2 regions of the Neobacillus solisequens genome follow, and region 2 is predicted to be linked to the other one. Evidence: a T-box and tRNA genes for the amino acid it is inferred to sense, from the RefSeq annotation. Region 2 holds a T-box; the other holds one or more tRNA genes.

Region 1 (3,385 bases), on a different contig from region 2:
TTGCCAAAGGCATCGCTGGGTAGCTATGTGCGGACGGGATAAGTGCTGAAAGCATCTAAGCATGAAGCCCCCCTCAAGATGAGATTTCCCATAGCGTCAAGCTAGTAAGATCCCTGAAAGATGATCAGGTTGATAGGTCAGAGGTGGAAGCGTGGTGACACGTGGAGCTGACTGATACTAATCGATCGAGGACTTAACCAAGTCAATGCGATCTTGTTTTTACTGAATTTCTTCTGCATTATCTAGTTTTGAGAGAATGAAATTTTTTAAAATTTCCTCTTGAAAAATTTAAAAAAGACATTATAATAAAATAGTGTCAATTAACTGGTCTGGTAGTTAAGGCGAGAAGGTCACACCCGTTCCCATACCGAACACGGAAGTTAAGCTTCTCAGCGCCGATGGTAGTTGGGGTCTTGCCCCTGTGAGAGTAGGACGCTGCCAGGCTGGTATATAATTTAATTATTCCGCAGTAGCTCAGTGGTAGAGCTATCGGCTGTTAACCGATCGGTCGTAGGTTCGAGTCCTACCTGCGGAGCCATTTACATCATGGAGAGCTGTCCGAGTGGCCGAAGGAGCACGATTGGAAATCGTGTATACGTTAACCGCGTATCAAGGGTTCAAATCCCTTGCTCTCCGCCATCAGATAAAATCTCAACTGGCCCCTTGGTCAAGCGGTTAAGACACCGCCCTTTCACGGCGGTAACACGGGTTCGAATCCCGTAGGGGTCACCATTATGGAGGATTAGCTCAGCTGGGAGAGCATCTGCCTTACAAGCAGAGGGTCGGCGGTTCGATCCCGTCATCCTCCACCATAAAAGTTTTACTTTCTATTATCGCGGGGTGGAGCAGTCCGGTAGCTCGTCGGGCTCATAACCCGAAGGTCGCAGGTTCAAATCCTGCCCCCGCAATTCGGTCTGGTAGTTCAGTTGGTTAGAATGCCTGCCTGTCACGCAGGAGGTCGCGGGTTCGAGTCCCGTCCAGACCGCCATTTTTGTGGCTCAGTAGCTCAGTCGGTAGAGCAAAGGACTGAAAATCCTTGTGTCGGCGGTTCGATTCCGTCCTGAGCCACCATTTGTTTGCTTTAAGATCTGATTAAGCCGGCGTAGCTCAATCGGTAGAGCAACTGAATCGTAATCAGTAGGTTGGGGGTTCAAGTCCTCTCACCGGCACCATTTACTGATTCGTGTATATAATAATGGAGGGGTAGCGAAGTGGCTAAACGCGGCGGACTGTAAATCCGCTCCCTCAGGGTTCGGCGGTTCGAATCCGTCCCCCTCCACCATTTTTAGGGGTATAGTTTAAAGGTAGAACGAAGGTCTCCAAAACCTTTGGTGTGGGTTCAATTCCTACTACCCCTGCCATATTTATTATGGCGGTTGTGGCGAAGTGGTTAACGCATCGGATTGTGGTTCCGACATTCGTGGGTTCGATTCCCATCAGCCGCCCCATAATTTTTACTTGAATATTGGAGATTTGTATATTATCATTGGGCTATAGCCAAGCGGTAAGGCAACGGACTTTGACTCCGTCATTCGTTGGTTCGAATCCAGCTAGCCCAGCCATTTTGCGGAAGTAGTTCAGTGGTAGAACACCACCTTGCCAAGGTGGGGGTCGCGGGTTCGAATCCCGTCTTCCGCTCCATATTAAATTCGGCGGCATAGCCAAGTGGTAAGGCCAAGGTCTGCAAAACCTTTATCCACCGGTTCGAATCCGGTTGCCGCCTCCATATGATTTGCCGGTGTGGCGGAATTGGCAGACGCGCACGACTCAAAATCGTGTTCCTCTGGAGTGCCGGTTCGACCCCGGCCACCGGTATCATTTTCAACTAAAACCCGCTCTTTTCTGCGGTATAACAAGGATTGTGAGTTTAGTCTTAATGACTGAACACGCAATCCTTTTTATTTTGGTCGTGTCTTATAATCATGTACGTAAAAATATTGTGCTACCTCCTTTATTAGCTTTAAAGAAGCGTAGAGAAATGGCAAAAAGAAGAACCATTATTGAGGAGCTACACGAGGAAGAACAAACATTGTTAGTTAGTGGCGGTGAGGACTTTCAGACCAGCCTAGATTTGTTTTTAAAAGACATGACAATGAAAACCCTGACCTACCATACAAAACGTTGGGATAAGGAAAATCTGACGGTTATTAAACGTGCTTTAGAGAATCTAAAATATTCTACTGCTCCGCTTCATACTACAGAGAAATTGTTTAAAGACGTCATCAGTTATTGAATGGAGCAATTAGGCAATAATCCAACCACGATAAACCACTGTATTAGGACCATGAAACAGTTCTACTCATTCTTACATTAGGAAACAGTCATATCTATTAACCCCGCTTGTTCTCTCCAAAAACAGAAGGAGAAGAAAGAGCAAATAAAACCTTTTACAGATGATGAAGAAAGAGAACTTTTAAGCCAACCTAATAAAAAGAAATTTGTGGACTTTAGGGATTACACTATTATGCCAGTCTTACTTGATACTGGAGTAAGGCTTTGCGAACTCGTAAACATGAAATAACTGATATTTCGCTTGAAAGCGGAAAAATTCTTGTATTAGGAAAAGGAAACAAGGAAGGGGATGGTATCAGAGCGGCCCTTATCGCCTTTACGTTCAACTACTCCAAAAAAAGATCGGTGAAAGGCTGCTTGTTGTTCAAGGAAACTTCCTCAGTCCTTTTATCCGATTTGGTTCGGTCAAACGGCTGATGCATGGTCACTACTGCATTGGATAGGAATTTATATACAGAATTTGAATAGATACAATTCCAACTAAGAGTACTAATAAAATGATCCCAACCACACAGGGCCATTTTTTCTCCTTTTTGCCAAATTTTTCAGCTCTCACTTCTTCATACCTCCTTTTTTATCTCGTCTTATAATAGAATACAGAATTTTCACATCTATTATATAGAAATTTGAATATTTTGCCGAATTATAGTAGATAACTACCAAATATTAGTTAGAATGCCTTTTCAAACCCTAATCTTTCAATTTTAACTAAAAAAGTTTTGAAAAACTCTATGAATCTTGTCGAAATATTAGTAGAATAGTTCTGCAAAGCCAATTTATTTGTCGAAAGGCGGGAAAATGGTGAAAAGAAAAATTAAAAGAAGCATGACAAAACGCATGCTTAATACTTCTTTGGCCACAGTGTTAGCGTTTACAACGATTCCGTTGAATATGTTCCCAGGAACAGCTAAGGCTGAAGTAACAGGAACTGCAGAAAGTACAGTTAAGATGCGTTTCCTGGAAACAACTGATTTACATGACAATGTCATGGACTATGACTACTATCAGGACAAAGCTACTACTGATTATGGTCTAGACAGAACAGCTGTCCTAATCAAACAAGCAAGAGAAGAAAAGATTAATAGTACGGATG
Region 2 (3,385 bases):
GTATCGCTGTCTCAATTGGAATTATTTACTTGTATCATCCGCATTATAGCTTTATTGATCTGGGAAATATAATTCAGGATGGTTACGTTTCAAAGACTGGTGTGAAAGGTGTTGACACCTTATTAACCCGTGGCGGAATTCAAAGTATGATGTGGTCTGTTTCCCTTATTTTCTTAGCTTTATCCTTAGGTGGATTGCTAGTTGAATTAAAAGTAATTGACACACTCATAACAAGTATAAGTACTGTAGTTGATACAAAAGGGAAATTAATCCTAACAACAACTTTAAGCTGCATCGGTGTAAATATTATGGTAGGTGAACAATATTTATCGATGATTTTACCAGGCAGGGCCTTTAAATCTCAATACGATGCTATTCATGTGCAGCCAAAAGAGCTTTCCAGTGTTTTGGCAAATGCAGGTGCAGCAATCAATCCACTTATTCCTTGGGGAGTCAGTGGTGTATTTATAAAAGGGACCTTGGGTGTATCTACGATAAATTACTTACCATTTACTATCTCTTGTATTGTTGCTTTTCTTATTAATATTATTCTTGGTTTTATGAAGTTAAAGAAGAAAGACAACTATGACTTAATGGAAAAGGCATCATAATCGTTTATAACAGATTTAAATTGGGCACCAGAAATTTCTGGTGCCTTTTTATTAGGTTGAAATCCCGGGTTAAAGTTTGTTTTAATCAACTAATTTTACTAAACTGTTGTACTTTTTACCTTTGCGAACGATAATAAATTTTCCTCCAATAGCATTATTAATTGATATAATTGCATTGGTATCATTCATCCGATCGCCATTTATCGAAATAGCACCGTTACTAATATCTTCGCGGGCTTGACGTTTGGATGGCTCAAGGCCTATATCTACAAGCCAATCGATAATATTTTTTGGTTCTTTTGATGCACGGAATGTAGGCATGTTCTTAAAACCGATCTCAATTTCATCTGCTGTCAATGATTTAATATCTCCGCTGAATAAGGCATCTGAAATTTTGATAACTTGGTCTAATAAATCCATTCCATGAACAAATTTTGTGACTTCGAATGCCAGCACTTTTTGCGCCCAGCGTTTATGTGGTTCCGTTTTTACCTTTATTTCTAGTCCATCAATTTCCTCTTTCGTCAAGAACGTAAATAGTTTTAAAAGCTTAATAACGTCCTTATCATCCGTATTCAACCAAAATTGGTAGAATTCAAATGGAGTTGTTTTTTCCGCATCCAGCCAAACGGCTCCGCCAGCTGTTTTACCAAATTTTGTACCATCTGCTTTCAATAGTAATGGGATGGTTGAACCGAATGCTTTTGCATCCCAACCTTCTTTTTTGTGGATGAAATCAATTCCAGCTGTAATATTTCCCCATTGATCGCTTCCGCCTATTTGGAGCTGTACATCCTCTTCTTTGAAAAGATGATGGAAATCTAATGATTGAAGTATTTGGTATGAAAACTCTGTAAAAGATATACCTCCATCTAAACGGCTGGAAACAACATCCTTGGCTAACATATTATTAATACTAAAATGTTTACCGTAATCACGTAAAAAATCAATGATATTGATTTTATGAGTCCAATCATAGTTATTTACGAATTGCACTGGATTATCACTGCCGTCGGAATCCAATAATTTTTTCAATTGTTTTGTTAACTTATCAACATTATGTTGTACCATTTCTAATGTTTGTAATTGACGTTCTGTTTTACGTCCACTTGGATCTCCAATTGTTCCTGTAGCCCCTCCAATTAAAATAACAGGATGATGGCCGCATAATTGGAATCGTTTCATCATAATGAAAGGTATTAAATGTCCAATATGCATGCTATCTCCAGTTGGATCTATGCCACAGTAGAGCTTTATCGATTTCTCTTCTACCAGCTTGCGTATACCTTCAGGATCAGTTTGTTGATTAATTGCGCCACGCCATTCTAATTCGTCAATAATATTCATGTTTACTCACTCCTTTTTGTAATATAAAAAAACGTCCCTATGTCTAATAATAGACACAGGGACGATTAGTTAACCGTGTTACCACCCTAATTGTATTAATAGGAAAACTATTAATACCGCTCATTACAATAGTATCGGATTGTTCATCCGCTTAGCATTACCTAAGAGACTCGAGAGTGTAATTCGCAAATTTGTTTGTGCTAAGTTCCATCAACCCTTAGCTTTCTAAAAACAGGGACAAATTGCTACTTCGTTCCTTCATTGTCATAAAATATTAAATTGTACATTATTATATTGATATAGATATGATTTTTCAATCAACAGTTTGAAAATTCTTGGAATCTTTTCCATAAAGAACATGAAAAGAATGACCAAAGATGCAATATTCGTCAAAAATATTCATGTTTACTCACTCCTTTTGTAAAAAAAAACGTCCCCATGTCTAATAATAGACACAGGGACGATTAGTTAACCGTGTTACCACCCTAATTGTATTAATAGGAAAACTATTAATACCGCTCATTACAATAGTATCGGATTGTTCATCCGCTTAGAATTACCTAAGAAACTCGAGAATGTAATTCGCAAATTGTTTGTGCTAAGTTTCATCAACCCTTAGCTTTCTAAAAAACAGGGACAAATTGCTACTTCTTTCCTTCATCGTTTATTAAATATTAAATTTAGTTTTATTATATTGGAATAAATATAGTTTGTCAATCAATAGAAAGAAAAATTTTTATGAAATAATATTTTGGACATCTCTTATAAAGACACGAAAATAATGATCAAAGAGGCAATTTCATTTTCAATTCTTATATTGTTTGTAAAGCCACAATCATTACGGTTGGGTATATCCAGCACGCTCAGATAACCTCTTAGCTAAGTCCAAAATTTCTTGAATTGCCTTATCTTTTTTTTCATTCCAGCTATTTTCTAGCATTGTACAACATACTCCACAAATCAGCGAATTTTTATGGTTGTATACAGGTGCTGAAATACTATAACATCCTTGTAAATATTCTTCAGCATCAATAGTATAGCCAGACCACCTAGCCGACTCTAATTGGTTCCAAAGCTCACCTACTGTTTTTATTGTATTAGGTGTAAACTGTTCTAGCTCTTGGTCATTATAAAGGTCTATCAGCTCATAATAACTATATTTAATTAATTGGATTTTTCCGAAGGATGTTGCATGTGCTGGAAACTGCATACCAACATCGGTGGCTATTCGTACAATTGATTTCTTTTCTTGTGCTGCTAAACATAATACATTAGTGCCGTTTAGAACTCCCAATAGAATATTTTCATCTAACTTTTCAAGTGTTTTTTCTGCTTCCATATTAAATGATTCTAATAAGCTAAAATTACGAGAATAAGCTGTAATATATGCTCCCAAGGTGGGTCCCAATTTATATGTGTTTCCTTTT

Evidence for each region. The T-box of region 2 lies ahead of tyrS (tyrosine--tRNA ligase). A T-box ahead of a tRNA ligase gene usually reads a tRNA of that ligase, here a tRNA-Tyr.
Region 1: it has a tRNA-Tyr gene. The T-box ahead of tyrS (tyrosine--tRNA ligase) is inferred to sense a tRNA for this amino acid. The anticodon was not compared.

Annotation. Positions count from the first base shown of each region.
Region 1 covers NZ_JBKFGJ010000003.1:23-3,407, forward strand. The annotation lists partial or broken rRNA gene ACI3K6_RS04170 (23S ribosomal RNA) at 1-201, shown strand, start outside; rRNA gene rrf (5S ribosomal RNA) at 329-444, shown strand; tRNA gene ACI3K6_RS04180 (tRNA-Asn) at 464-538, shown strand; tRNA gene ACI3K6_RS04185 (tRNA-Ser) at 549-639, shown strand; tRNA gene ACI3K6_RS04190 (tRNA-Glu) at 658-732, shown strand; tRNA gene ACI3K6_RS04195 (tRNA-Val) at 737-812, shown strand; tRNA gene ACI3K6_RS04200 (tRNA-Met) at 835-908, shown strand; tRNA gene ACI3K6_RS04205 (tRNA-Asp) at 912-988, shown strand; tRNA gene ACI3K6_RS04210 (tRNA-Phe) at 996-1,071, shown strand; tRNA gene ACI3K6_RS04215 (tRNA-Thr) at 1,097-1,172, shown strand; tRNA gene ACI3K6_RS04220 (tRNA-Tyr) at 1,198-1,282, shown strand; tRNA gene ACI3K6_RS04225 (tRNA-Trp) at 1,288-1,361, shown strand; tRNA gene ACI3K6_RS04230 (tRNA-His) at 1,373-1,448, shown strand; tRNA gene ACI3K6_RS04235 (tRNA-Gln) at 1,488-1,562, shown strand; tRNA gene ACI3K6_RS04240 (tRNA-Gly) at 1,567-1,641, shown strand; tRNA gene ACI3K6_RS04245 (tRNA-Cys) at 1,652-1,726, shown strand; tRNA gene ACI3K6_RS04250 (tRNA-Leu) at 1,735-1,815, shown strand; gene ACI3K6_RS04255 (hypothetical protein) at 1,877-2,233, shown strand; gene ACI3K6_RS04260 (hypothetical protein) at 2,497-2,709, shown strand; gene ACI3K6_RS04265 (hypothetical protein) at 2,720-2,848, opposite strand; gene ACI3K6_RS04270 (bifunctional 2',3'-cyclic-nucleotide 2'-phosphodiesterase/3'-nucleotidase) at 3,094-3,385, shown strand, end outside.
Region 2 covers NZ_JBKFGJ010000007.1:7,153-10,537, reverse strand. The annotation lists gene nhaC (Na+/H+ antiporter NhaC) at 1-611, shown strand, start outside; gene tyrS (tyrosine--tRNA ligase) at 693-1,958, opposite strand; T-box leader at 2,013-2,229, opposite strand; T-box leader at 2,412-2,628, opposite strand; gene ACI3K6_RS09125 (IclR family transcriptional regulator) at 2,797-3,385, opposite strand, start outside.